3 regions of the Clostridium sp. CM042 genome follow, and region 3 is predicted to be linked to each of the others. Evidence: predicted binding sites of a transcription regulator. Region 3 holds the regulator's gene; each other region holds the start of a gene.
The links. Region 3 encodes NrdR, which represses ribonucleotide reductase genes. Its sites were predicted from a motif close to CACNANATNTNGTG; they were not measured.

Region 1: the regulator NrdR is predicted to act here: its motif matches at 8,530-8,543, upstream of ACWJJ7_RS07970 (vitamin B12-dependent ribonucleotide reductase).
Region 2: the regulator NrdR is predicted to act here: its motif matches at 2,526-2,539, upstream of nrdD (anaerobic ribonucleoside-triphosphate reductase).

What each region holds. Positions count from the first base shown of each region.
Region 1 covers NZ_CM143646.1:1,681,393-1,691,711, reverse strand. Annotated here, with positions in the region: gene ACWJJ7_RS08010 (transglutaminase domain-containing protein) at 1-99, shown strand, start outside; gene ACWJJ7_RS08005 (undecaprenyl-diphosphate phosphatase) at 153-980, shown strand; gene ACWJJ7_RS08000 (ComEC/Rec2 family competence protein) at 1,107-1,973, opposite strand; gene ACWJJ7_RS07995 (lysophospholipid acyltransferase family protein) at 2,164-2,886, shown strand; gene ACWJJ7_RS07990 (hypothetical protein) at 3,029-3,337, opposite strand; gene ACWJJ7_RS07985 (hypothetical protein) at 3,397-3,837, shown strand; gene ACWJJ7_RS07980 (DUF378 domain-containing protein) at 3,910-4,131, opposite strand; gene ACWJJ7_RS07975 (hypothetical protein) at 4,554-4,940, shown strand; gene ACWJJ7_RS07970 (vitamin B12-dependent ribonucleotide reductase) at 5,333-8,365, opposite strand; gene ACWJJ7_RS07965 (gamma carbonic anhydrase family protein) at 8,714-9,232, shown strand; gene ACWJJ7_RS07960 (CvfB family protein) at 9,413-10,252, shown strand.
Region 2 covers NZ_CM143646.1:2,302,447-2,312,765, forward strand. Annotated here, with positions in the region: gene nrdG (anaerobic ribonucleoside-triphosphate reductase activating protein) at 1-305, opposite strand, end outside; gene nrdD (anaerobic ribonucleoside-triphosphate reductase) at 400-2,508, opposite strand; gene ACWJJ7_RS10890 (cold-shock protein) at 2,989-3,189, shown strand; gene ACWJJ7_RS10895 (hypothetical protein) at 3,414-3,593, shown strand; gene ACWJJ7_RS10900 (hypothetical protein) at 3,795-4,628, opposite strand; gene ACWJJ7_RS10905 (prolipoprotein diacylglyceryl transferase) at 4,659-5,417, opposite strand; gene ACWJJ7_RS10910 (hypothetical protein) at 5,664-6,248, opposite strand; gene ACWJJ7_RS10915 (DUF7922 domain-containing protein) at 6,360-7,853, opposite strand; gene rsmA (16S rRNA (adenine(1518)-N(6)/adenine(1519)-N(6))-dimethyltransferase RsmA) at 7,931-8,767, opposite strand; gene rnmV (ribonuclease M5) at 8,748-9,311, opposite strand; gene ACWJJ7_RS10930 (ubiquitin-like domain-containing protein) at 9,511-10,319, opposite strand, start outside.
Region 3 covers NZ_CM143646.1:713,331-723,649, reverse strand. Annotated here, with positions in the region: gene ftsA (cell division protein FtsA) at 1-315, shown strand, start outside; gene ftsZ (cell division protein FtsZ) at 331-1,422, shown strand; gene spoIIGA (sigma-E processing peptidase SpoIIGA) at 1,708-2,514, shown strand; gene sigE (RNA polymerase sporulation sigma factor SigE) at 2,569-3,276, shown strand; gene ACWJJ7_RS03415 (YlmC/YmxH family sporulation protein) at 3,516-3,776, shown strand; gene nrdR (transcriptional regulator NrdR) at 3,837-4,292, shown strand; gene ACWJJ7_RS03405 (response regulator) at 4,553-5,248, shown strand; gene pnpS (two-component system histidine kinase PnpS) at 5,251-6,954, shown strand; gene ACWJJ7_RS03395 (IS3 family transposase) at 7,012-8,334, opposite strand; gene ACWJJ7_RS03390 (phosphate ABC transporter substrate-binding protein) at 8,587-9,474, shown strand; gene pstC (phosphate ABC transporter permease subunit PstC) at 9,593-10,319, shown strand, end outside.

The DNA.
Region 1 (10,319 bases), 970 kb from region 3:
GATACTTTTTATGATTTACAAATCATGGAAGGGACAAACTCTATTAAATTATCACAAGATGGTGAAACTTTATCTAGGGAAGTAGTCATAGAAAAATAAACATATCAACATAGAAAAATAATAAATTATGGTTAGAAGGGAGCAGACATTAAATGGATTTAAATATTATATTGGTGCTAAAAGCTATAATAATAGCTATAGTAGAAGGGGTAACAGAATTTGTTCCTATTTCTTCTACTGGACATATGATCATTGTAGGAGATGTTATAAATTTCAAAGGGGCATTTGCAAATCAATTTGAGGTAGTCATTCAATTAGGAGCTATTCTTGCAATTATAGTTTTATATTGGAATAAAATATGGAAATCAGTTGTGGAGTTTTTTCAAGGGAAACCCTCAGGTATTAAGTTTTGGAGTAATATTATAGTTGCATTTATACCAGCTGTAGTCTTTGGTTTTCTTCTAAATGATAAAATAAATGAATATCTTTTTAATTCAGGAACTGTAGCGGTGGGGTTAATAGTTGGCGGGATTTTAATGGTTATTATAGAAGGTAGATTTAGGCACAAGTATACAACCGAAAGTATAGAGAAAATAAATATTAAGCAATCATTTAAAATAGGTTGTTTTCAATGTTTAGCACTATGGCCAGGTATGTCAAGATCAGCATCTACAATAATGGGAGGTTGGGTTTGTGGTGTTTCTACAGTTGCTGCAACTGAGTTTTCATTCTTTTTAGCGATACCAACTATGGTTGGAGCTACAGCATTAACTTTATTTAAAAGCGGAATGAATTTTAGTAGTGGAGAAACCATAACTTTGGTTATTGGATTTATAACAGCTTTTTTAGTTGCATTAATTGTGGTTGAAAAATTTGTTTCTTATTTAAAGAAAAAACCTATGAAGGTTTTCGCTATTTATAGAATAATTGTTGGTGTAGTTTTGCTATTTTTAATTAAAATTGGTACTATTTCATTATAAATAATAATATTATGGCAATTAGATCATCACCTGCGGAGCTGTATAGCTTAAAAGAAGATGAATTGATGACTTCAGAAGGAGTTTTATATTAATATTTTCTTGATTTAAATAAAAAAAACTAGGTAACTAGTTTTTTTTATTTGTATTCATGCCATCGCTTATAAGTATAATATTTTTATCTAAATCAGTTCTATAGACAATAGAATTTATCTTTTTTAATTTAGTTAAGGTTCCTTTATTTGGATGACCATAAGTGTTGTAAGTTCCACAACTTATTACAGCAATTTTTGGAGAAACTTTATTTAGAAATTCTTGTGAGGTTGATGACTTACTGCCATGATGAGCTACTTTAAGCACCTGAGATTTTAAATCGTAACCATTGTCTAGTAGTTCCTGCTCAGCTAGGGACTCTATATCACCCGTAAATAAATAAGTTGAATTTTTATAAGATACCTTTATTGTACAGGAGTAATTATTAGTATTTTCATAAGTTGTTTTATTGGGTGATAACATAACACAGGTTGTATTAGGGCCTAAATCTAAAGAGATATTAGGGGTAGATACTTTTATTTTAAGATTTTTATTTCTTAGAGAATTGATCATATCAACAAATGACTGCGAGGAAGATATGACTTTAGGGGCATAGAATTCATCTACATCGAAGGTTTTAATTATCTTAGCCATACCGCCTATGTGGTCTTCATGGGGATGAGTTGCAACTACATAGTCAAGTTTTTTAACATTATTTTTTTTTAGATATCTAATTAACTTTTGAGTTGAATCAACGGTGCCACTGTCAATTAGTAAGTTTTTGTTATTTACTTGAACAAGTATACAATCACCTTGTCCTACATCAATAAAATGAGTAACCATATTATTTTCTAAATTTAAGTTAGTTTTTATAGTAGATTTATAACTTATAGTTACACAGACAGATACAAAAACTAAGATGGTGCAAAGTAAAATACAGTTTAACCAGGTTTTCTTTGGCATATGATTAATCTCCTATATAATATTTGAAAGATATATGTAAAATATTATGCATGTATGTAATTGAAGCATATAAATGATTTTATCCAATTATATAAAAAAATATCAATATCCAAGGAGAAATTTGAAATAAGTCTTACAAACTAGTATAATTATAGTTGTAATTAAATCGTGAAATGAAAGGAACAGAGATATGAGAAATATATATTTTTATTTGTGTTTTATTATCAATTTGATCGCTAAAAGCTTTGAGAAAATAAAATTTAATAGCATAAAAAAACATAAAACTAGAGAAGAGGCAGATGGGTATATATTTAAAGTAGCTACGGATTGGTCTAATTTTGTACTGAGGGTTGCAGGATTAAATTTAACAGTCGTAGGAAAAGAAAATATACCAAATGAGCCTTGTGTTTTTGTGGGAAATCACCAAAGTAATTTTGATACACCGGTGATATTATCTAATATGAATAGACTTACTGGTGCAGTTGCTAAAAAAGAAATGCAAAAAATACCAATAATGAGCTATTGGATGAGGCAAATACATTGTGTATTTATGAATAGAGAAAATCCAAGAGAGGCTTTGAAGGCAATTGCAGAAGGTGTTGAAAATTTAAAGAATGGATATTCTATGATTATTTTTCCGGAAGGTACTAGAAGTAGAAGTAACGATATGGGGGAATTTAAAAAAGGTAGTATGAGGCTAGCAATAAAGGCAGGGGTACCTATTGTTCCTATAACATTTTATGATACTTATAAAGCGATGGAAGGTAACAATGGGAAAATTAAAAAGGCAAATGCTAAGCTTATAATAGATAAACCTATATATCTTGAGGGTATGTCAAAGGAAGAAAAAGCAAATATTTCAGAGGTAGTACAAAATATAATCCAAAATAATTTAAATAAGGAACGTGATTAAAAATAGATTTACATGATTACTTGTTATTTATTTAAATATTTCTAAAGAAAGAAGCAGCATAATGCTGCTTCTTTAAATTATGCTATAGATTTATTAGCATAATTGTAGCCTTGAAAATAGATAAGCACACTGCAAGTGATGATTAATCGTGTCTTTTGGTTATTAAATCCTCAATAATAGATATTTTACATTGTAGTAATGCGTTTTCATTTTCTAGTTTTAGTATATCGTTGTCTCCTTCTTTATGTTTACGAGATAGAACATTTAAAGTTTTCTGTAATTTCCTGTTTGTACTTGCTTTTTCTTTGATAATTGGTTTATATATTTTGCTTAGAGTAAAATTCTTATTGATTAATAAGTATATTTCATTATAAAATACAATTATATATAATTTGATTTTTTTACATATGTAATTTAAGCTAGAAATAATAAAATCTATAAATTTATTCATCTATAATCACCTCAATTACATTCTACCTAAAGAATACTACGAAAGGCAAGGTAATAATAATGGATAAAAATAATAAAAATTATTATTTAGAGCGTATTAAAAGTAAAATTGATAGGTTGGACCTTAGAAAAAAGCAATATGAAGTACAACTAGTCCAGCAAAACAAGTGTCTGGAGAAAAATAATTATGATAACCAAAAATTAAAATTTGAAAATAGTATTTTACATGATCAATATAATAGTCTAATAACATTGCTTGAAAAAGAGGGAATAATTTTTGAGGTGAATTTTAGTAAATATACGCCTCATCAATGGGAAAATTTACTTATTATAAAAGCGTCAAAGGGATATGAAATTCAAACTAAAGCAGGAAGTAGCTTAATAATGCTAGATGAAAAATTTTCAAGTATTATACAAGATATAAAGAAAAGAGATTCCTATAGTTTAATTGTGATAAGAGTTACAGATAAAACATCTTTGGTTCAGTTAAGATTTAATTAAATCTTAATATAAAAGAAGCTGAATTTGAAACTTCAGCTTCTTTTATATTGTATAGAAATATTTATTTGAAAATTATTTAACCTCAGTTCTATCGCTGTCGCTAGCTCTGTCTCTTCCTAAGAAAGATAAAGAGTATAGACCGCATAAACCTACTAGAGCGAAAATAATTCTCGTAAATGCTGTTCCAGTACCAAATAGGCTTGATACTAGGTCAAATTTGAAAAATCCAATTAGTCCCCAATTTATAGCGCCTATAATAACTAATACTAATGCAGTACCATCTAATGCTTTCATTGTAAACATCTCCTCTTTCATAAGTCTTAGTATTATTGTTTACAATTTTAAAAAAATTATTACTAAATTAAAAAAAAAAATTATTTCACCATGTATTTCACAGTGGATTACCTTCCCTGATCCTATAAAGCAGATAATCATAATATCGCCTCCAATTTAATAAGGTTTTAAAAAACACCCCAAGTAACTGAGAGCCTGATATTCCTGTATAACTGTCTCATTAATAAAGATATGAGCATAGAAAACACTTTATCGCATTATATAATAATTGTTTAACATAAACTTTTTTTAATACAAATATAAATAGATAAATTAATGCATAAGCTATTGATATATATTAAAATATGTTTGATAATGTATAGTATACATTTATTTATAGAAAGATAGTTAAACACTATCTATAGAAAAGGGAGGGATAAAATATGAATATCTTAATACAAATACTTAGCGTTGTGGCATTTGCAATTATTGTCATTGTAATATATAATGTTTTAAAAAATTATGTACTAGATAAGATAAATATTAACAAGTGGATAGTGCTTTTATTAGCTATGGCAATATATGTGGTTCCTGTGCTCATATGGCCTAATATTATAAATCATGCAGTTTACTATATAATGACTGGAATATCTGCTATTATGATTTTATGGTTTACGGATTTATCAGGTTTTTTAAAAAATACAAGTATTTTTAAAAAAAATTCAACAAGCATAAGTTCTGGAAAGACTGATGCTAAAAAAGATAATAAGGACGATATAGTAATTAGGCCGAAGGCTAAACCTAATAGGAATAAAAATAACAAAAAGTAACAAAAAGTAATAAAAAGTAATAAAAAGGAGTACAAATTTCCCATAGGGAAATTGTACTCCTTTTGAATGTTTTTAAATGTTCAGAAGTTTTTATTATTCTTTTAAATATATGGATCAATCCTAGTAGTTGTAGGTTTATTCTCTGAAAAAGAAAAATGGGCATTGGGATCACTTATTTCTAGAACAATTATAATTGCTACAAATTTTAAAACGGCAATAAATAAAAAAATCACTATTTATTTTTAAATTATAAATAGTGATTTCATATTTTTTTTATAGAACGTAACCTGATTGTATTAAAGCATAAATTAATTGTTTCAGAACACAACTTAAGTGTCTTATAACATAAGTTAATTGTATTTGTACTATTGTGAAATTTTGATTTGACGCGGTTAACTACATCCAGTAGTAGTTCCACATTCAAGGCAAACTTTACAAGTACCGTTTCTAACAAGCCTAGTACTTGAACAATGAGAGCAGGTTTCAGAGTATAATCTTTCTCCTTGGATAGTGCCTGTGCTTATGTTAGTAGGGGAGAGAACATTCTCAGCTTCTGCTAGGCCAGTTGAAATTTCAGTCTCATCAGGCATTAGTGGATTTTTAGGTATATTAGTGTTGCCGTAATTTTCAGGTTTAATTTGACATCTACTATAATCTCCTAGTTCTATATCAATAATCTTACTAATTAAATCAGATATAGAAGAAACAGATTTAATATAAGGATGCTTTTGTACAAAGCCGTAAGGTTCAAATTTTTGTCCGCGAAGCATTTTAGAAATAGCTTCCGCAGGTACATGATGCTGAAGCATTACTGAAATTGCCTTCGAAAGAGAATTCAACAATCCAGTAATAATAGTACCTTCCCTATCTGTAGTTATATATATTTCAGAAATTTCTCCATTTGAACGCCTGTTTACCGTAGTATAGACTTTTACATCATCAATTTGAGCAGGATGAGTGGTTCCATAACGTATCCCAATTGGCTTTTCTCTTGTAGATTGATTTGAAGTTTCTTGTAATGACTTTGCTTTCTTTAAAAGATCATCATATGATAAATCCTCAAGTAACAGTTCTTTATCAACAGATAAAGTAGTGTTTAAAGGTTGACTTGCCTTTGAACCATCTCTATATAAGGAGATTCCTTTCACGCCTAGCCTCCAAGAAGTTAATATTACTTCTTTAAAGTCTCCTATAGTAGCATTTTTAGGTAAATTTACAGTCTTTGATATAGAACCTGATATCAAAGGCGTTATTGCTGCCATCATGAGAACATGTCCCATAAATGAAATATATCTTTTTCCACTACCACATTTGTTTGCTGTATCGAATATAGGCAAATGTTCTACCTTTAAATGGGGAGCACCCTCGATTTTCCCATCAATAATTTTTTCATATTCAAAGCCGTTTTCATCAACCTTTTCTTTTCTTAGAATATAATCAAGAATATCATTTGTTTCAATTTCGGAATATCCAAGATTATCCAATGAATCTTTAATTACAGGGTTTACGATGGTCATAAATCCACCACCAGATAATTTTTTATAAATAAAATGGCTAAAATATGGCTCTACTGAGGTTGCACCACAATCCATTGCAAAAGAAATAGTACCAGTAGGAGCTAAAACTGTAACTTGAGCATTTCTAAAACCATATTTTTCACCACTGCTTAGTACTTTTGACCAACAGTTTTTTAAGGTTTCACTTATATTCCCTAGGGAATCATTACTTAAAATATCATGGTTAACTTTTATAGGATCATAATTTAAATGTTCGTATTTACTATTTAGAGCTCCAGCAGCTCTTGCATGATTTCTTATAACTATTTGCATATATTTTTTGTTGATTTCATATTTTTCAAAAGGGGCTAGTTCTTTTGCAAGTAGTGATGAAACATAATAAGCCTGTGCAGTCATTATTCCACTAAGAGATGCAGCTATATTTCTAGCATCTTCTGAGTCATAGGCATAGCCCATTACCATAAATAAAGAAGCTAAATTTGAAAGCCCAAGGCCTGTGGTTCTAAATAAATAACTTTTCCTTGCTATATCTTCAGTTGGAAACTGGCCCCAATGAATGGAGGATTCAAGGACTAATTGAGTAAGTCCTATTAGATGGACATATCCATCTACATCAAATTTCTTAGTCAAAGCATCATAAAATTTATAAATATTAATAGAAGCTAAATTACAAGATGTATCATCTAAAAAAGCATATTCTCCACAAGGATTAGTCGAATTAATTCTATTATGTTTAGCATTAACTACTCCATCTTCTCCACCAGGGCAAGTATGCCATGCATTAAAGGTGTCATCAAACTGGGGAGCCGGGTCAGCGCATTGCCAAGCAGCGTTGTTAAAGGTATCCCATAGCTTCTTAACACTTATTTCTTCATCAACTGAGGAATCACATCTTCCTTTAAGAGTAATAGTCTGATTAGGACTTTTTGATAAGGTATCAACTTTCATCATAAATTCATCTGAGAATCTTATGGAGTTGTTTCCGTTTTGGCCAGACACAGTCTCATAAGCCTCTCCTTCAAAGCTACCATCATAACCCATTTTAGTAAGAGCACGTACTTTATCTTCTTCTTTAGCTTTCCAAGTCATAAACTCCATTATTTCAGGATGATTGATATCAAGGCATAACATCTTAGCAGCACGTCTTGTAGTTCCACCAGATTTTATAGCTCCAGCATTTCTGTCAAGTCCTCTTAAAAAGCTCATAAGACCTGATGAAACACCACCACTAGATAATCTTTCACCTATACCTCTTATGGAGGAGAAGTTAGTTCCGGTGCCAGAGCCACCTTTAAATAATTTAGTCTCTGTTACATACTGCTCAGAGATTGAATGATTGCCAAGTAGTTTATCTTGGATTGAGAGAATGAAACAAGCTGAAGCTTGAGTCCTTGTATAAGCATCTTCGCTTTTAACTAGCATCTTTTCTTTTTCATCATAATAAAAATTATTTAAGGATTCGCCTTTTATACCATAGGATAGGTTAAGGCCTGTATTAAACCATTGAGGAGAATTTGGTGCAAACATTTGATTTAAAAATGCATATATTAATTCATCATAAATAATGCTTTTTTCCTCTTGAGATTTAATAATGGTCTCATCAGTCAAGGATTCACACCAAAAATTAACAAGCCTATGAGCTACCATTTTCATACTATCTTCATAACCTTGTTTATTATTAACACCAGATTTCCTGAAATATTTTGAAGCAATAATATCGCAAGAATTTTGTGAGTAATGCTCTGGAAATTCTAAATCCTTCATATCTAGAAGTACTTTATTAGTTTTATGGTCTTTTAAAAAAACATTTACCTTTTTCCATTTAAATAAATCAAAAACAGTAATAGTTTTATCTTTTTCTAATTCCGTTGTGTAAAATCTTTTGATTAAATTTTTTATCTCCGCCATAATTAATACTAGCTTAAAAAGCTAGTATATTCACCTCCTATTAGTTGCATAATAATTAAGATTAAATCTAAATTATGTAAAACATACTTCTGTATGGTCTATATTACTACACTAAAAAATTTTCTTGATTATCTAGTTTAATATTATGTGTTAAAATAGTGTAATACCATATGTAGTAATTTGAGAAAAGTTTATTACTACAGATGGTATTATATAATAAAATCAAATGAAAATCAACATTAAATATTAACCAACAATATGACGAATAAACGGCAAATTTATATAAAAAAGGGGTATAATAAATATATATATATTATTTATTATTTTGGAAGAGGTGATGATGAAATTATGATACATCAATTTAATGGAAAAATACCTAATGTACATAAACATTCTTATATTGCTAGCAGTGCAGACGTTATAGGAAATGTATCTATAGGAGAGTACAGTAACATTTGGTTTGGAGCTGTATTAAGAGGTGATTTGAATTCTTTGTCTATAGGTGCATATACAAATATTCAAGACAATTGTACAGTACATAATGATGATGAATTTTCAGTTAATATTGGAGATTATGTAACTATAGGACATAATGCTATAATACATGGTTGTAAAGTTTCAAGTTATACTCTAATTGGAATGGGAAGCACTATACTAAATGGAGCTGAAATAGGGGAGTATACTATAATCGGCGCTGGTAGCTTAGTCACTCAAGGCAAGAAAATACCCACCGGGGTTCTTTGTATGGGAGTGCCGGCAAAGGTCATTCGTGAACTAACTACAGAAGAAAAAGAAGGATTAAAAAAATCAGCTCAGCATTATGTAGAGCTTTCAATGAAATATAGTACAAAACAAATAAATGAATAATCATACCTTAATTTAGATTGTTATGGAGTGCAAAAAATGATAAGATTAAATGGAATAGGAAAGATAACGGATGAGCAGAAATATAAATATATGTTCATAGAAAATATTCAGTACAATATGTTGATAAATTTAACAAATATATAGATTGGTCAAAAGTTTAAAAAAGGTAGGAGATAGTAAATGATAAACATAGGAGAATTTAATAATTTAAAAGTAGTACGACGAGCAGAATTTGGGTACTATTTGGGCGCTGAGACAGAAAACACTAGTGATGACATATTATTGCCAATGAAAAGCACTTTAGGTAGAGCACTTAATATTGATGATGAAGTTGAAGCCTTCGTATATAGAGACTCAAGTGATAGGTTAATTTCAACTTTGAAAAAACCTCTTGCAAAGGTTGGTGATTTAGCTTACCTTAAGGTAATTGACATGACTACAATAGGGAGTTTTGTACAAATCGGGTTAGAAAGAGACGTATTAGTTCCTTTTAAGGAAGAAAATTACAAATTAGAAACAGGTAAAAAATATCTTTTCTATATATATTTAGATAAGACTGGAAGAATAGCGGCCACTACTTTTATTGATAAATATTTATATGATACAGATTCATATGATATTGATGATGAAGTGGAAGGAACAGTATACGGAATTCAGACTAATGGTACCGTAATGATAGCTATTGATGATATTTATAGAGCGGTTATTCTAAGAAATGAGAATTATACGAGTATAATTCCAGGAGATAGACTAAGTGTACGAGTGAAAAAATATTATGAAGATGGCAAAATGGACGTAACAGCAAGAAAGCCAAGACTAGAAGAAAGAGATGTAGTTGAGGAACAAATATTAGAATATTTAAAGAGTTACGATGGCTTTATGCCATATAATGATAAAAGTTCTCCAGATGATATAAAGAAAACATTTAAAACCAGCAAAAACGCCTTTAAAAGGGCATTGGGTGGCCTTATGAAAAGTAACCTAATTGTTCAAGATGAAGAAGGTACTAAATTGAAATAATTAGATTTTTATAAAATAGTAAAAGGCTGATGAATTAATTCATCAGCCTTTTACTATTTAATGTGAC
Region 2 (10,319 bases), 1.6 Mb from region 3:
TATCCACTATAACACCAAATATTTAATCCCTGGACCCTTAATTTCTCTGACAATTTCGATAAAGCTACCGCACTCTCAAAAGGTTCTCCTCCTGAAAAGGTAACCCCTTTTATTATGGGAATATTATTCTTTATTTTTTGCGCAATATCATCTATTGAAGTAGACTCCCCATAATTAAAATCTTGCATAAACTCATTTTGGCAACTTTCACAGTTATGCATGCAGCCAGACACAAAAATTACAGATCTAAGTCCGTCTCCATTAACTAATGAATTGTCTAAAAACCCACCTATTTGAAGTTTCATTCAATCCCTCACCTTTTATAAAATAAGCAACATGAAAATAATGGGCAATTGCTTAATACAATTGACCATTATTTTTATCGTACTTAGTTTATTTTTAATATGTAGATGCATGACCCGCAGTATGAGATATTCTATCTGCTCTCTCTGCTGTCTTCCCACTACCAAATCTCTCATCCAAACTTAAGTAACCTGTTACTCTTGAAATCCCTTGTATATTATGACTTCCACATTCGCTGCATTTATGCGCTCCACTTTGGAGATATGTTCCACAGTCTTTACAATATCTTATATGGAAATTTATGCCCATATAACTAATGTTCGTTTGCTTATATGCATAATCTAATATGTCCATTATAATTTCTTCTGTTGGATAATCGTCAAGTTCTATATAACTAATATGTCCACCATTGCATAATTTATGATAAGGCGCTTCAATATCTATTTTTTCCTTAATTGATATTGAATACCCTACTGGAATATGATAACTATTCGTATAATATTCTTTATCAGTAACCCCTTGAATTTCACCAAATACAGCCTTGTCTTGAAGTATAAATCTACCACTTAATCCTTCAGCCGGCGTAGCATAAGTACTCCAATTAAGCTTAGTTTCCTCTATTAGCTTGTCAGTATACTTTCTTATATAGGATATTATTTCAACCCCTAATTTTCTGGTGTCCTCGCATTCTCCATGATGTTTTCCAGTTAGGGCTACTAACGTTTCTGCAAGCCCTATGAAACCAATACACCATGATCCATTCTTTAAAATAGGTTCTATGGAATCCTCAGGCGATAACCCTTCACTACCTACCATAAGACCTTGACCTGCTACAAAAGGTAAATCCTTAACCCTTAATTTTTTTAACACATCATATCTATGCATAAGTGCTTCTCTAGAAAGTTCTAACTTACTATCAAGTAATTTATAAAACTTATCTACGTCTTCCTTAGCTAATATACCAAGTCTAGGAAGATTTAAAGTTACTGGAGCAATATTTCCTCTCCCTTTTGTTCCTGCCTCTCCATTTACATTAGAACAAACATAAGTACGACATCCCATAGTAGCCGGCGTAATCCCTTGATCATAGTAAAATTTATTAAAATCAGAATCCAAATTCATAAAGGTAGGATTCATTCTCCTACTAGCAACGCGACAAGCAAGCTTATATAAGTAGTGATATGGATCGGTCTTTTCTCTATTGACACCTTTTTTAACTCTAAAAATTATGTTTGGAAATACAGGTTGTTCTCCTTTTCCAAGTCCTTTTTCGTATTCAATTAAAAATATTTCACATACGAGTGCTGCATCTTTAGATTCTGGTATTCCAATATTCATTGAACTAAAAGGTACTTGTGACCCCGCTCTGCTATGCATTGTATTTAGGTTATATACTATACCTTGCATAGATTGTTCTACAGCTCTTCTTAATTTACGTTCCGCAAATTCGCAAATTTTGTCCTCATCTACACCAAGCTCTCTAATTTCTTGTCTAATTTCTTGCCTTGTATATTCTATGAATGCTGCCATGTCATTGTCAAAATCCGGATGTGATTGACCTCCAAACATATCATTCTGCGTTGATTGAAGTAAAATGCATGAAAGTTCTGCTGCAGACTCTATCCTTTTTGCTTTTCTTATATATCCGTATCCCGTATTAAATCCTCTTTCTAAAACTTCTCTTGTTGGTATATGCAAACAATTCACAGTTAAATTATAACTATCTAGATCATGGTAATATACGTCACCATTTTCATGTACTTTTGCTAAATGCTTAGGCATCATAGATAAATTATGCCATTTGTTAGATTCACTAGCAATTCTAAGTAACTTAGAACTAAAGTTATTACCCACATTAGCATTATCTCTATCTGTCTCTACTCCTATTTTTTCTATAGCTTTCATAAGGTCTGATTTTATTGCTCTAATCTTGTTACGTTCGCGTCTATAATTAGAAAAAGCTACTCCAATAGCCTTATGACCATTTTCTAAAAGTGTACCTTCAACAATATTCTGTATTTCTTCAACAGTTAGTTGCTGTTTCTCCAAATCCTCAATTTTTTCTATGACCTTTTGAGTTAGCTCTATAACTTCACTTTCTTTTAAATTAAAAGCGATCTCATCCATCGCTCCCTTTATGGCATTTGTAATTTTTATTGAATTGAATTGAACCTCTCGTCCATCTCTTTTGGCAACATGTAGCATATTTCGAACCTCCCGAACACAATATCTTGTACTTTGCTTATTATACTCTAGTAAAAAATTTATATCAATTTGTAAATTAACTTCTATCATATAATACAGGCAATTAATTTTTAGTTACCTCGATATCCTTTGATTTTTTATAGTTATCACCTTATTAACATAATTAGTTAACCTATCCACTGAATTTTGATAATATCCTCCTGCTAAAAACTTTAAAAATAAAATAGTATAAAAAATATATTAAAAGCCAAACTATATATATACAATTTAAATTAAAAACTATTATAAATAATAAAGTGTTGTAGGTGAAGATATTTTTATAAAATAAACTGTGTATAAATATGTTTCAGTAAAAAAATAGTATAAATACATAAATAATATTATTTTTTTCAAAAAACTATTTAAAAATCCACCAAAGTGTAGTATTATAATAGTTATGTTACAAATGTTACAAATTTTTTTATTCAGGAGGAAAGTTATATGAAAACAGGTACAGTTAAATGGTTTAATTCAGAAAAAGGGTTTGGTTTCTTATCCGTAGAAGGAGAAGAAGATGTATTCGTACATTTTTCAGCTATTCAAGGAGACGGATATAAATCTTTAGAAGAAGGACAACAAGTTCAATTCGAAATAACTACTGGCGCTAGAGGCCCTCAAGCTTCAAACGTTACTAGATTATAATTCAAAATCTAATCTATAATATATCATTAATTATAGATAAACCACCTATCACTTTGTGATAGGTGGTTTTAGTTTATTAATAATATAAGCCATAATATCTCGCACGCAAATCTATTTTATTTTATATTATTCATAAAAATATTATCACTTTCATGAATATAATAGTATTCTTTGCTAAAACTATTATAAATATAGTTTATATATTATGAAAGGATGTTTTTATAATGTTTGGAAAAATAATAGATATGAGCAATACTGATGCTTTTATAAATTTTTTAAATGGGACTAGTATAAACGTAAGTGTTTCTCGTTTACCTAAAAATTCAAAAATAGGAGATACTATCGATTTAAATATTGATGCTCCTACTAATATGCTTAACGATACAATGATAAATTTTCTTTAACGACATTTCTGAAGGAAAGTCTCGCTCTTCTATAAGAGGGTTGGACACAGTCTATAACAAAGAAAAAACTTAAGCGGGAGTATAAATCTCCTTCTGAAGTCATTAGAGTCACTTAACAGAAGATGATTTAACAAAATTTTTAATAATAAAAAACTGTATTTATTCTACAAATACAGTTTTTTATTATTTTTTGGAATATTATTAAAATCCATTAGGTTTTTTATCTTCAAAAGTTTCACTCTTCCATACCCCTTTATCATATTTCGCTACTACGTAATATTTTTTTTCGTTCTCATTTGATTTATTCTTAATAGTCACAGAGGATTTGTATATAGTTGCTTTGTATCCTTCCGTTTTAACACTTATTAACTTATCATATCCTGTATTTTTATCTTTTACTAATAGTGCATTAAAATCATTTAACAGCTTACTTTTAAATGATTCTAAATCAGTTGATAGTATAAATTTAGCTACTTCATTATCTTCATTTATATCGACAAGTATTTTTTTGCTTTTATCATCATCCTTTATATACTTATCTAATACCTTTAAAATCGAATCATAATATACAGTTTCAAAATCTATAGGCTTTCTAATATTCCAAAAGTTTTCTATGATATCATTGTCGATCCTTTTAGATACAATATAACTTTTATCTGCACTATATAAATTAGCTCCATCTTTTTTATCAAGTCCCGCTATATAACTAAATTTATGGACTTTATCGACACCTTCATACATTTCAAAAATATAATCAGCCTCTAGTGTTGATTTTTCATTAACTTCCTTAGCTGAAGATAAAATTTCATACAAATCTTTTATAGCTATCTCATCCGTAACCACAAATCTAAAGCTTTTATCTCTAGTACTTTGTATTATTATTTTTTTAATTCTTCCCTGATTAATGTACTCAAAATCAACATTTTTCACTCCAAGCTTTACTTTAATTTCATTAAAGCTTTTACATCCAGTAAATATAAATGAAGATATAATTATAAAGCAAAATATAATGAGCTTGTTTTTATTTTTAATCATTTGTTATCCCCCTAGCTAATTCCTCAAATATTATTTCCACAAAGTTTCTTTTATTCTTTTAAAATTAAATATTAGAATTCCAATAATTACAATAAATAGACTAATGAATTGAGATGTGGAGAATATAGATACACTGCCTCTAGGGTCATCTCTTAAATATTCTATTAAAAATCTACCTATGCTATATACAATAAGATAAAGAGAAAATAATCTTCCATTCTTTCTTTCGCGTCTATCATACCAAAGTAAAAAAAATGCTAAAATAAAATCAAACACCGAAGAATAAATTTGCGTTGGATGAATATGCACATTCTCAGGCGCAAATAGTGAATTATGGAATTCTATTCCTATTGGTAGCGATGTAACCCTACCGTAGCAACATCCAGCTAGAAAACACCCTATCCTACCAAATCCTTGTGCCAAAGGAAGACTTGGAATTGCTAAGTCTAACACACTAAGTGTATTCCAATCTTTTTTCTTACTATATAAATGTACTGCTAATATGCCCCCCAGAATAGCTCCATAAATAACAAAACCATTCCCAATATTTTTTAATACTAAGGGGTGCCCTATTATGTACTTAATGTCTGTTATTATGTACATTACCTTTCCGCCTATTATCCCACAAATGATTACTAATATAGCCATATCCCAAATATTATCTTCACTATACTGTTTTTTCTTGCCTCTATATGATAATAAAAAAAGTGCTGCAATAATCCCTATCGTTATCATTAATCCATAACCGTAAATTTTGACAAAATAAAACTCAAATAATACTGGTTTCATTTCTATCCTCCCTATTAAAATTCATCACCCTTTTATTCGCTTTATTTAAGCTGATTAGCACAATAAAATACTAAGAGAAGCATGATTGCTCCTCTTAGCTCATAACTCGTTAAACCATCACCTGCGGTGGTGCAATATAGTAATGGACTATCTTTTAAATATCATTAAATAAATTATAATACTTTAAAAAGTTTTAAGCAACTCTAATTAATTTTATACTACATTTGGATAAATGTCTAAGCCACCTTATTGAACTTTTAAAGTCTCAACTATACTTTCAAAAATAGCTCCATAAGTTTCTTTAAAATTAACATCCCTAGTGAAAAATGAAACTCTATAAAACTCTTTTCCATCATCAATAAAATATTCATAGGCCTTGTACCAATTATCACCAGTTACATTAATTAAGTATTTCACTAAGTATGTTTTCTTGCCATTTATAATAGTGTCATCTATTTTATAATTTCTAATCGCATTTTGCTCCTGTGATATCTCTTTGCTATTACCTAAAAATGCTTTTAAGTCCTGTTTACCTTTCCAAACTTCTACAAAGCCATGAATCACTGCATCCTTTGATTGAAAATCATTATGATACATAATCTCACTACCAGAAAATTTTTTTTCTTTAGTTGTCCATCCAACCGGCAATTTATAACTTACCTTTCCGTCTATAGCTGTATAATCATTAAGCAACTTAATATTATTCTCCACAAGAATAGTAGTTTTTAACTTGTCATCAAATTGTTTTGATATCCCCAAAAGCGTGATCATCAGTCCGAGGATTATTACTATAATTCCAACTTTTTTTCTGTTTATAAGTATAACCTTCAACGTACCCCTCCACATATTAATATTAATATACTATATGATACACGTTAAAAGAATATTAAAAAATTAAATGTGCGACTAAATTATTTAGCCACACATTTAATTTTACATATATTATTTTTTTAAAGGTACAACAATTGTAGAGTTTTTAAAATCATAAAACATCAGCCAATATCCCATTTCATCATTTTCTTTATCTGAAATCCAACTTACAAAACCAGTTTTTCCTCCATAGGGTTGATGAGCTTTAGCTCTGCTTCCAGGTATTCCATAAACAATATATTTCATTTTCCCACTTGAGTCACATTTATATCCTAGCATAAATGATTTATAGTTTCTAATATACGGATAATAAGAAATCATAGGGTAATATGCTATTGAATATTTGTTATAGTCACTCAAATCATACATATTCTCTAAGTTTCTTACAGGTACTTTATACCATTTGCACCATTTAATTTCATTAGAAAAATCAGGTACTTCATCAAAATCTTGCGCTACCGCCTTGAAGAATCCTCCCATATCGCCTTTAGGATATTCCCCTTTACAAGAATTTTTCTCCTTATAATTACACTCATCTTTTTTATCTTCTTTATGTTGTTTTTTATTCATATCTCTATTTACATCCAAAACATCTTCAGGTTTCTTAACTTCAATTTTTTCCTCTAATTTGTCTGAAATCTCACCATCTTCGATATTAACCCTTTTCTTAATATCTTCTTCATTTACATTCTTTTGTTCTTCTATCGGTTCAACATTTTCAGCAATAACCTTTTGCCTAGTATCTACCTCTTTGTCAGCTTGTTTATCTACAGTTACTTGAGTTTTTAAAGGTCCAACCTTTTCGATATTAACTCTTTCCTTTGTATCTTCTTCATTTACATTCTTTTGTTCTTCTATCGGTTCAACATTTTCAGCAATAACCTTTTGCCTAGTATCTACCTCTTTGTCAGCTTGTTTATCTACAATTACTTGAGTTTTTAAAGGTCCAACCTCTTCGATATTAACTCTTTTCGTTGTATCTTCTTTTTTATCCGCTACTTCATCTACATTCTCCTGAACCTCTAAATGTTTAACTACTTCATCACTTTTCACTTTAATTAATTCAATACTTTTTTCATATTCATCAAATTCATTGCTTATATCATCTGTTCTAGTTTCCTTCTTTTCCTTATTACTCTCCGCTAGTTTATAGTTTTTCCACTCATTTGGTTTGTCTGTTGTTGAAAATCCGCTCATTATTGAAATCACATTGATATCTAAGAATTTTACAATTGCAGCCCCAATAATTCTCTCAGCAGAAATACCAGTATCTGCTATATTATCCATATCATATTCATGTGAAATATCTACCCTACCGTGATCGTCTATGTTCAATTTGCCAACTTTTATAATTTTGTTTACATCTTTTTTACCACATATTAAAATCATGTAATAAGGTTGTTTTTCCTTCCTTAGGTTTTGCACGTAGTATGAAACCTTACATTTACTGTTTTTCATTTCAAGCTTTGCATATCCAGATGGAATCTTATCAGCTTCTAATGAATAGCCTTTTTCATCTTCTTGTAATATAATAAAGTACCTACTATAATTTTTTTTAGGTGTCACCTGCATTTACCTCCATATAAAACTTATTCATTATAATATATGAAATATATTATAAAAAATGAACACTATATGGAAATTTATTTTACAAGTCCTATTTCATCCGAAAGCGTTGCAAACTCTTGCAGTGATAAAGTCTCGCCTCTCCTCTTAGGATCAATGTTTGCTCTTTCAAAACATTTCAGTAAATCTTCTTTAGGAATTCCTATATCTTTAACAGAATTCCATAAAATTTTTCTTCTCATATTAAAAGATTTTCTTACTATAGAAAAGAATAAATCTTCATCCTTCACCTTAACTTTAGGCTCTTTTAATCTATCTAATCTTATAACCATAGATTCTACTTTAGGCTCCGGCAAAAACGCTGAAGGCGGCACGAGCCGAAGTATTTTCGTGTTACAGTAGTACTGAACTAATATTGAAAAGGCTCCATAAGCTTTGCAATTTGGCTCCGAATCTATCCTCTGTGCAACTTCCTTTTGTATCATTATAGTTAAAGATTTAAAATTATAACCCCCAGTAAGTAAGTTAACAATTATTGGTGTCGTTAAATAGTATGGTAAATTAGCAACTAATTTCACAGATTTTTCATCTTTAATCAGTTCATTAAAATCGACTTTTAAAGCATCATTATGTATAAGTTCAAAATTATCGAACTCTTTTAGTTCATCTTGCAAAATCGGCAAAAGTTTTTCGTCTAGTTCTATAGCACAAACTCTTTTAGCTCTCCTTAAAAGTGCTCTAGTTAATGTTCCAAATCCTGGTCCTATTTCGATAATAAAATCTTCTTCATTAACTTCTGCCCCATCTACAACATCATCTAGCACAGAATCATCTATTAAAAAATTTTGACCTAATCCTTTTTTGAACCTAAATTCATATTTTTTGCTAACCTCACTAATCGTCAAATCTGCCATAATTCATCTCCTTGTTTATTTTTTGTACAGCATTTATAAATTCTTCTTTTATAATTCCATAATTGTTTAACCTAGTTATAAATTGCGCCGAATTACCGTATCCTATACCTAATTCGTTTCCTAGCGCATGGCGTCTTTCCTTAGCTCTAATATCGGCTGTTAACTTGAAAAATATCATATCTTGCACATCAAACTCTTTTCTTTTCTCTTGAACTTCAAATTTTGCAGTTTCGAGAGCCCTTAATATTGTTTCAGGTGATGCATTTTCAACACCTATATCTCCGTCCTTAGTACCTTCCTTTTGAGATATGTACGCATGTTTTACATTTGCTACTCTTTTGGTAATAATCTTTCTTATTTTTTCTCCAGCAAAGTCTGGGTCCGTAAATACTATTACACCTTTTCGCTTTTGAGCTTCCCTTATTTTATTAATTACCTTTTCGTTGATCCCAAAGCCGCCTACAGAAATCAGCTCAGCGTCTACCGCTCTTTTTACTGCTGTAATATCGTCTCTTCCTTCAACTACTATTACTTCTTTAATCATATTGTCCTCCTAATTCTTCATATCGCATGGCAGCACTTATTATGTGGTTATCTACCTGCTATGATAAACTAATGCATTTTCTTTATTATATATCATAAAAAACAAAAATATCCCTTAGTATTTCTTTTTATTGCCGTATCTATAATACCATTTTACTTATTAATAGTGAACTATAAAACAAAAAAAGGAGCTTGCGCTCCTATTTCACAATATAAATACTTACATTTCGTGCTCCCCAACCCCACATTTCATCACTGGAGTCGTAATATAAATCTATATGATTACCCTTTATAGCTCCGCCTATATCTTCTGCAATGCCATATCCGTACCCTTCTACGTAAATCTTGCTTCCTAATGGAATAACGCTAGGATCGACGGCTATAGTACTATACCCATCTGAGTTTCTTTTTGCCCTCACCCCAGTGCTAGTTATACCAAAGTCAGGGTCACCTGAACTCTTACCAGTGCAACTATAATCAGCAGTATATGCTGTTGCCCTAACCTTCAATTTCCTAGTATAACTAATATCTCCTCCACGGGATGGTGTATATACACTAGTAGTACCTAATGCAACTATTTCTTTAACAGGCTGTGATTTAAATTCTTCATTAACTAATTTTCTAGATACCTCTTTGCCATTTTCATAAACAACAGCTGAAGTTATAACCTTCTGACCTGTTATGCCTTTTTGAATAACTTTCTTAACACCTTTATTTAGTTCATCACTGCTTTTAGTTTCGGTTGCAAATTTCACTGCTTTAGTTTCCTTAATATTCTCAGTGTTTACTCTTGTTACCTTTACTTCGAGCCCTGATTTTAGCGAATCACTTTTTAATGGGGTAATCTTGTCTTCATCACCTAATACAATTTTTTCTGCTTTCAGCATATCTTCTACAGTCTTTTCAGCAGTTTGTATATTTAATTCTTTCCCATCAACTGTTACCTTAACATTAACAGCTTTTTTTATATATATTTTATCTCCGTCTTTTACTTTACTGTCTAAACTAA
Region 3 (10,319 bases):
TATAAAGAAACTTCTGGAGTAGTAATAGTTGGTGGAGGTATCGCTTTATTTAGGGGCACTAATGAACTAAGTAAAGATATACTCGATAAGTCAGTGAGAATAGGTTCACCAGAGTATGTAGGAGCAGCTAGTCCTATATATGTTACAGCAGTAGGTATAGTGCTTCAAGCTGTTAATAATATTAAAACTAGTAATAGTTCATTGGAAGAGTCAGATGAACATTCATATGATAACAAATGGTCAAAAAACAAAAATATAAAAGTGGAAAAAGGATTTGCATCAAAAATAAAAGGTTTTTTTGCAGATTTTTTCTAAAGAGGAGGTAGTGTTGTGCTAGATTTTGATGTTGATGTTCAGGAATTTGCTCAAATTAAAGTAATTGGGTGTGGAGGCGGAGGAAACAATGCTATAAACAGAATGATTATAGAAGGACTCAAAAACGTGGAGTTTATAGCTATAAATACGGATAAACAAGCTTTAATTCTTTCTCATGCAGTTCAAAAAATTCAAATTGGTGATAAGCTAACTAAGGGGCTAGGAGCAGGTGCTAATCCAGAAATAGGTATGAAAGCAGCAGAAGAAAGTAAAGAAGAAATTTCTCAAGCAATAAAAGGAGCGGATATGGTATTTATTACTGCAGGTATGGGAGGCGGTACAGGTACTGGAGCTGCACCTGTAGTTGCAGAAATCGCTAAATCCATGGGAATACTTACTGTAGGAGTTGTAACAAAACCATTCCCTTTTGAAGGCAGAAAAAGGATGATTAATGCTGAAATCGGAATAAAAACTCTTAAAGAAGTAGTAGATACTTTAGTAACAATACCAAATGAAAGATTATTAACAATGGTAGATAAGAAAACTACATTGATGGATTCTTTCAAAATGGCAGATGATGTTTTAAGACAAGGTATACAAGGTATATCTGATTTGATTACTATACCCGGTCTTGTAAATTTGGATTTTGCAGATGTGAGAACAATTATGCTTGCTAAAGGTCTTGCACATATGGGTGTTGGTAGAGCCGCTGGTGATAATAGATCTCAAGAGGCAGCAAAACAAGCTATTTCAAGCCCGTTACTAGAAACTTCTATAGTCGGTGCTACAGGGGTACTTTTAAATATTACTGGTGGAATGGACTTAGGTTTACTTGAAATAAATGAAGCTGCGGAAATTGTACAAGGAGCAGCTGATCCAGATGCTAATATTATATTTGGTGCAGTTATAGATGAAGACCTAAAAGATGAAATAAGAATAACAGTTATTGCAACCGGTTTTGAAAGTGATAAAGTTGTGCAAAATAAAACTGTGCCAAAGCCTAAAGTAAAAGAACCAGTTAATCCTATTGAAGAAGTTGCATATACTAAAGAGTATGGAGATTCTGATTTAGAAATTCCAGCTTTTTTAAGAAGACAAAGCAAGTAATAAATAGTAAAGTGCCTTTTGGCACTTTATTTGCGTTTAGGGCAATTTTAATTGCTAATAGGACATAATGTCTATGCAAATTCACTGCGTTAACTTAATGCCGTTTTAGAGGTGATAGTTAACGTAGCGAATTTATAGGTAATGGTCCTTTTTTATTTTGTAACTTTTAACATAATATGGGAAAAAATGATGTTTTATAGAAGAATAAAAATAAAAAAATGTTGTAAAAAATGACAAAATTTTGATTGAATAAGTTATATAATATTTTTAAAGGAGGAAGAGCAAGTGATAGTATATATAGATGTCCTTATATTAGTGAATTTTATAGTTAATCTATTCATATTGCATGTTACAGTTCAAATATTAAGAAAAAGAGTAAAGTTTATGTGGATGTGTGTATCAAGCTTTGTAGGTAGCTTATATGTTTTAACAGTAGTGTATCCAAAGCTCAAATATCTAACATATTTACCTTTTAAAATATTAGTACCCGTTGTAATGATTTTAATTGTTTTTAGAGAAAAAAATATTTTATTTAATATTAAGGCTTCTTTAATATTTATATTATATTCAATACTTTTAGCCGGAATGTGTTTATTTATACAAATGAATAATAGTAAAGATATGTCATTTGATATAATCATAATAAATTTTCCTTACGAAAAATTAATGCTTTCAGTAATGATAATTTATATATTGATATACAGGATCATGATTTTTATTAAGGATAGAAAAAAAATATCAACACTTATATACACTGTTGATATAATAAATAAAAGCTATAAAAAAACTATTAAGGCATTTTTAGATACTGGAAATGAGCTTCGTGAACCTGCTACCAATTTACCTGTATTAATTGTTGAACGGGATATTTTAAGCGAAATTTTGCTAGAAAAAAATAATACCTATTTTATTCCTTATAATGTAGTGAATGGAACTAACGGAAGACTCATAGGGTTTAAACCACAGTATATTAATATTCATATTGATAAAAAAAATATTGAAACAAGAGATGTAATTATAGCCTTTTGTGAGTATAAATTAAGCAAAGATAATGACTATAACGCTCTTATGTCTAGAGGTATACTTAGTTAGTAGGGTTAATAGAAATGATTACTATGTGCTAATAATAGAGATGGGGAGGAAATTATGTTCAATTTTAAAGTGATGTTAAACAAGTTATTTGCTAAATTCAAAATATTTTCAAACAATTTGTTTTATATAGGAGGGAATGATGCATTACCACCTCCTTTAACTAAAGATGAAGAGTATGAGTTAGTAGTTAAATTAGATACAGGAGATAAGCAGGTGAGAGCTACCTTAATTGAAAGAAATTTAAGACTGGTAGTATATATAGCAAGGAAGTTTGAGAATACAGGTTTAAATGTTGAAGATTTAATTTCTGTAGGAACCATAGGGCTTATAAAAGCAGTTAATACTTTTGATCCTGAAAAGAACATTAAGCTAGCTACATATGCTTCAAGATGTATTGAGAATGAAATTTTAATGTATCTTAGGCGAAATAGTAAAATTAAAACAGAAATTTCTCTTTACGAGCCCCTAAATGTTGATTGGGACGGTAATGAATTGTTACTCTCAGACATTATTGGAACGGACAACGATGTGGTTTACAATATTATTGAAGAGGATGTAGATAAACAATTGCTTTGGCTTGCTATGCAACGTTTAAATTCAAGAGAAAAAGAAATTGTTCAATTAAGATTTGGCTTAAACGGAACCATAGAAAAAACACAAAAGGAAGTGGCTGATATACTCGGAATATCACAATCTTATATCTCAAGGCTTGAAAAAAGAATAATAAAAAGATTACAAAAAGAAATTAATAAAATGGTGTAGGGGCCTCCAGTAGGACCCTTTTTATAATTATATTTTAGAAACCAACTATAAAAGCTCTTATTTCAAAATTAAATATTAGTCAAAATGAAATAAATAAAGAAATGTTCTAATTATAAATAATATTTTTAATAACTTATGAATATGAATAATATAAAGTGCTAGGACTCTAAAAATAGAATTGAATAGTGACTAGCTGTTTTAAAAACCGGTTTTACGAAAACTTAGTGGGGGTGAATAAAATGGAAAGTTTAATGTTTGCAATAAATAATTTAAGACAGATGGAAATTATAGATATAAATTCAGGCTCAAAAATGGGATATATCAAAGATTTAAAAGTTGATTGTGAAGAATATAGAATTATTTCAATCCTAATGCCAACCCAAAAGTCATCTTGGTTCAATAAAAATAATAGTGTTGAGATACCTTGGGAAAAAGTAAAGAAAATTGGGGTGGATGTTATCCTTGTAGATGGTAGTGATGTAAATATGGAAAACGAATAGGAAAAAGTGTATAATGTTAGTATATTTGCTAACTATACTATGAAAAGGACGTGAAGGCCATTGAAATGTCCATATTGCAGCTGTGAAGAAAGTAAAGTAGTTGACTCTAGATCAACAGATGATAATATTGCAACTAGAAGAAGAAGAGAGTGTCTAAGTTGTTTTAAGCGATATACTACATATGAAAAAGTGGAAGATGTACCTATCTTAGTAATAAAGAAAGATTTTAATAGAGAATATTTTGATAGAACGAAAATATTAAATGGTCTTATGAAGGCATGCCAAAAGAGACCGGTATCAAGAAAACAAATTGAAGCTATTTGTGATGAAGTAGAAAAACAGTTAAATAATGAAATGCTTACAGAAGTGAAATCTGATTATATAGGAGAAATCATTATGAGCATATTAAAAAATGTAGATGAGGTATCTTATGTGAGGTTTGCTTCAGTTTATAGGCAATTCAAAGATATTAATACATTCATGGAAGAGATAAGAAAATTAATGTCTAAGGAATGAAAATGCCTTTAGGCATTTTTTTTTAGAAATTATAATTTTTTTAAAACTACGAGAAAATTATGGCTGAAGAGCTAAATATATTAGGGGTACATGGGGGCACATATTGGAGACTGATGCTATGAAACTAGCAGGTAAGTAATAGAACAGTTTACTAGTGAAGATATTTATAGTAATATTAAGACTAATAATAATAAACAAAAGAAAATGTATTATTGTTTATTAAAAACAATAAACTAACGCTGGAATATGGAGGGATTAACATGGCTGAAGAAAAAATATTAGTGGTGGATGATGAGGAACATATACAAGAGTTAATCAAATTTAATTTGGAGAAGAATGGTTATAAAGTTATGTGTGCTGACAATGGTATAGATGCTATAAAACTTGCTAAAGAACAATTGCCGCAATTGATGTTACTAGATTTAATGTTACCTGGAATGGATGGCTTAGATGTGTGTAAGGAAATTAGAAAAGATTCAACTATGTCAAATATGCCAATAATAATGATAACAGCAAAAGCAGAAGAAATAGATAAAATAGTAGGACTTGAGCTAGGGGCAGACGATTATATTACAAAGCCATTCTCAGTAAGGGAGTTAGTAGCAAGAATCAAAGCTATACTTAGAAGAATCAATATGCAAGCAGTTGAAAAGTCTTTTAGTGTTGGAAATTTGAATATTGATTTTGGTAAGCACGAGGTTATTAAAGGTGAAATCAAAATTGATTTAACATTAAAGGAATTCGAACTACTGGAAATCTTGATAAAGAATAAAGGAAGAGTTATGACTAGAGACTTTTTATTAGATAAAATATGGGGTTATGAATACTTAGGAGAAACAAGAACTGTTGACGTTCATATAAGACATTTAAGGCAAAAAATCGAAGAAGATGATAAAAATCCAATGTATATCCAGACTATTAGGGGCATAGGATATAGATTTAATTTTGGAGAGTAATTATGAAAAAAAAATTACTTATATATTTGTTAAGCACTGTGATTTTTATATTTGTGGTAGTAACTGCATTATTCACGTCTATTTTTAATTATGAATACCAGCAGAATTTAAAAGGGAAGCTTCAAATGAATAACAATATGATTATTAGATTATTGCAAAGTAATAATTTAAGAGACCCTAAGAAATTTTTTATGGAGAACTTAGAAAGTTCGCAGCTAAGAGTTACCTACGTTGATAAGAATGGTAAAGTTATTTATGATTCAAATGTAAGCGGGGAAACTATGGATAACCATAATGATAGGCAAGAAATAATAGACGCAAGAAAAAGTGGCAGTGGATTTACAGTGAGATATAGTAAATCTACTGATCATAATATGATGTATTTTGCAACTACTTTTGGTGATGGATTTATTATTAGAAGTTCTATGCCTCTTGAAATTGTAAATGGATTAGGTAGTAAATATTTTAAGCTTTACATCTTAGCCATAATTTTTTCAGCAATAATGTCAATTTGGTTTTCTCTAAAACTATCCCATATTATAGTAAAACCAATTACCGACTTGATTTTTATTACTTCAAGAATTAGTAAGGGCGAATTTCATAGAAGAGCTAGGATATTATCAGATGGTGAAATAGGACAACTAGCTAAGAATTTTAATGAGATGGCGGATAAACTAGAGTCTACATTGAATGAAGTTACAGACAAGCAAAACAGGCTAGAGGCTATTTTGCAAAGTATGGATAGTGGAGTCATTGCTGTAGATAGAAAAAATAAAGTTATAATGATTAATCCATATGCTAAAAAAACATTTGGAATTACTAAAGATATTATAGGACAAAATCTCCTGGATAATATAAGGGATTTTGAATTAGAAAATATCTTCCACCAAAGTGATAATGATTATAAAGAAATAAAGATAGTTTGGCCACAAGAAAGAGAGCTTAGAATAAAAACTACAGATATAATTAACAGAAGCGAACATATAGGCACTGTGGCAGTTGTTCAAGATATTACAGAAGTGAAACAATTGGAAAATATGAGAACACAATTCGTTGCTAATGTTTCTCATGAACTTAAAACACCTTTAACATCTATTAAAGGGTTTGCAGAAACTCTAAAATATGTTGATGATGCTGACACAAAGGAAAAATTTTTAAATATAATCAATGAAGAAGCTGAAAGATTAACTAGATTAAGTACAGATATTTTAACACTTTCACATATAGAACAACAAAAGGAAATTAAAAATGAAAAAATTGACATTAATAAAATTGTAGAAGATGTCTACAACTTAATGAAAAACATAGCAGAATTAAAAGGAATCCAGTTATCAGTTGAGCAGCAGGACGTAAAAGCAATAATAGGTGATGCTGATAGGTTTAAACAAATGTTAATTAACTTAGTAGATAATGCAATAAACTACTCAGAAACAGGAGATAGTGTTAGTATTGGAATGGAGAGCAAAGATGATAGATGCATTCTATGGGTTAAGGACACTGGGTTTGGAATAGCTAAAGAACAAATTCCACGCATATTTGAGAGGTTTTACAGAGTGGATAAGGCTCGTTCTAGATCAAAAGGTGGCACAGGATTAGGACTTGCTATTGTTAAGCATATAGTACTTAAATTAAATGGAAAAATATATGTGGAAAGTCAGCTAGGATTAGGTAGTAAATTTATAGTTGAAATTCCGTACGTTAAATAAAAATAAAGCTATCGCGTTATTTAAAATGGATCCTATGTCAAGGACATTTAAAAAAGACTATGCAACTAAAAGTTGATTTCTGTATTGTACAGGAGTCAACTTTTTTAATCCCCATTGATATCTATAGTTGTTATAATAATCCATATAATTATCAATTAGATTCTGTAAATCAGTAAATGTATCACAACTTTTATAGTCAATCTCATCCTTCATATGACCAAAAAATGATTCTTGTGGGGCATTGTCCCAACAGTTTCCTCTTCTAGACATTGACTGTCCAAGTTTATATTTTTTAAGTAGTTTTTGAAATTTGGGACTGGTATAATGAGCCCCTTGATCAGAATGTATAAACGATTCTGAAGTCAATAATTTCTTATGACGTCTAATTAATCTTTCAATCGTTTCCGTTGCAATATCTAATGTAATGCGCTTAGACAGGTGGTATGAAAGTATTTCGTTTGTAGAAGCATCTTTAATTGTTGATAAATAAGCCATACAAGAAGCTCCATATGGCATATAAGTGATATCCGTTAACAAAACCTTTCCAGCTATGTCCTGTTTGAATTTTCTATTTAAAAGATTTGGTACAACAGTATGTTCTCGAGTTGCTTTCATCATCCTACGATAAGGATTTGCTTTCCTAATTGGACATTTGATATTATATTTACGCATAATTCTTTGAATACATTTTCTATTAATAATTAAATTGAACTCTTGCTCGAGTACCATCTTAATAGAACGTGAACCCTTCTTGTAACCCCTATGTTCAAATGCCTTAAGAACTATTTTCCTTAATTGTAAATCTCTTTGTTCTCGAATATTACGTGTAGATTCTGATTTTAGGTAATTATAATAACCTGATCTTGATACTCCAATTACACCACATAGATGTCTAATCATATTTTTATATTTAGATTTAGAGAGAATGTTCTGAATAAGTGCAAAAATTGAAGAGATCCTTAAACTACCGTTTTTCACCTGCCTTTCTTGCAGCTCGATTTTTTTTAATAGTTCTGCTTCTGCCTTCCAGTATTCAATCTCAGCATCTTTTCTTGTGATTATTTCTTCTAGGGTTAATTCACGTTTAAGTGGGCGTCCACTGCTGAATTTTCTAGTATCTCTAAGGCCTAATTCGCCAGATTCCTTATAAGCCTTGCGCCACCTCTTACTAGAAGACTTGATTCTAGTATTACCAAGTGTTTCTATATCGAACCCTGCATCTTGAAAAATCTGAGACGATAATTTCCCCATTATATGCTCAGCTACAAATAAGGATTTGAACTCATCTGTATATGTAATTCCTTTTTCACTAACTCGTTTAATATATCTGTTTTTTGAGAGCGCTAAAATTTGTTCATTAGTAAATACTTTTTTACTCATAATGCTCACAACCTTTCTAATTTAATTGTACAAAAAAAAATCCCATATGAATAGACTTTTTTAGTGTCTATCATATAGGATCCATTTTAATTATCGTGATAGCTTTATTTTTATTCATTGTAAAGTTTAATTAACATTAGCTAAACTTTAGTTAACTTTGGCTTAATACAAAGTTAACTTTCAGGGTATAATATTATAAGTGTAATGAATAGTTAATAAAACAATCTAAATAAATGAACGGGGGAATTATCAATGAAAAGAAATAACTTGAAATTGATGGTGGCTGCACTAGCAGTTGCAATGACAGCAGGCATTTTCACGGGTTGTTCAAGTAAAACTTCGCCTAAAACTGAATTTAAAAAATCTGAATTATCAGGGTCAATAACAGCGGCAGGATCAACTGCACTTCAGCCTTTGGCTGAATTAGCTGCTAAAGGTTTCCTAGATAAAAACCCGGAAGCAACTGTAAATGTTCAAGGTGGTGGAAGTGGTACCGGACTTAAATTAGTATTGGAGGGTAGTGCAGAAATAGGGAATTCAGATATATATGCAAAAGATAAAGAAGGAATTGACGCAGCTGCATTAAAAGATAATAAGGTATGTGTTATAGGAATTGCAGCAGTAACAAATCCAAAATCTAAGGTTGAATCTTTAACAAAGGCGCAATTAATAGACATATTTACAGGTAAGATAAAAAACTGGAAAGAAGTTGGCGGAGCTGACATGAAAATCACTGTTATAAATAGACCAAAATCTTCAGGGACTAGAGTAACATTTAAAGAATTTGGTTTGGATAAGAAGGAAGAAGCAACTGGTTTAACTCAGGATTCAAGTGGGCAAGTTAAACAATCAGTTAAACAAACGGACGGAGCAATAAGTTACTTAGCATTATCCTATTTCGCTGATACAGTTAACAAAGAAGGATTAACCATATTAAAAATTGATGGTGTTGAACCAAATGCACAAAATATAATCACAGATAAATATAAAATTTGGGCATATGAACATATGTACACCAAAGGTGAACCTAAAGAAATAACAAAAGCATACTTGGATTATATGGTAAGTGATGAAATGAAAGCAGGAATAACAAAATTAGGATATATTCCAATGGCAGATATGAAGGCTACGAGAGAGTAAAGTCTTTTAAGGGCTGGGTAAAACCAGTCTTTATTTTACATTAAAACATAACATTCTCAGTTGTAACATTAACGACTTCATAAATGTCGTTAAAATAATTTTTTTGAGGTAGATTGATATGAAAAAAAATGATATGAAAAAAATATATTTAAAACTTAAAAATGAATATTTAGGACGTGGATTTGCAACAGTTTGTGGTGCTGTTATAGTTATTCTTACTTTTTCAATCATATTTTTCCTAACGACTAAAGGTTTAAATACCTTTATAAAGCACGGATACTCAATATTTCACTTTATATTCTCTGGAAATTGGAATCCGGAGGGGGGTGGAGAATTTTTATCTCCTCAATTTGGAACTTTGATATTTATTCTTGGGTCTTCAGCAGTGTCTTTTCTTGCAGTGCTAGTAAGTGCACCAATAGGGGTAGCTTTAGCAGTGTTTATGAATGTAATTTCACCAAAAATTGGCACAAAGGTTCTTCAACCTGCCATAGAGTTATTTGTGGGAATACCTTCAGTTGTTTATGGTTGGATAGGTGTAAGTGTTTTAGTACCTATTATTAAGCTTTGGTTCGGAGGAATTGGTTTTAGTTTGCTTGCAGGAGTATTAGTTATAAGCGTAATGATTTTACCAACAATCACAAGTATTGCGTCCGATGCTATAAAAACCATACCCAAAGATTATATAGAGGCATCTTATGGCCTTGGAGCAACTAGATGGCAAACTATAATTAAAGTAATTATTCCAGCAGCTAAAAGTGGAATATTAACAGGAATAGTACTCGGAGTTTCAAGAGCATTTGGAGAAGCACTAGCAGTGCAAATGGTTATAGGAAACTCAGTTA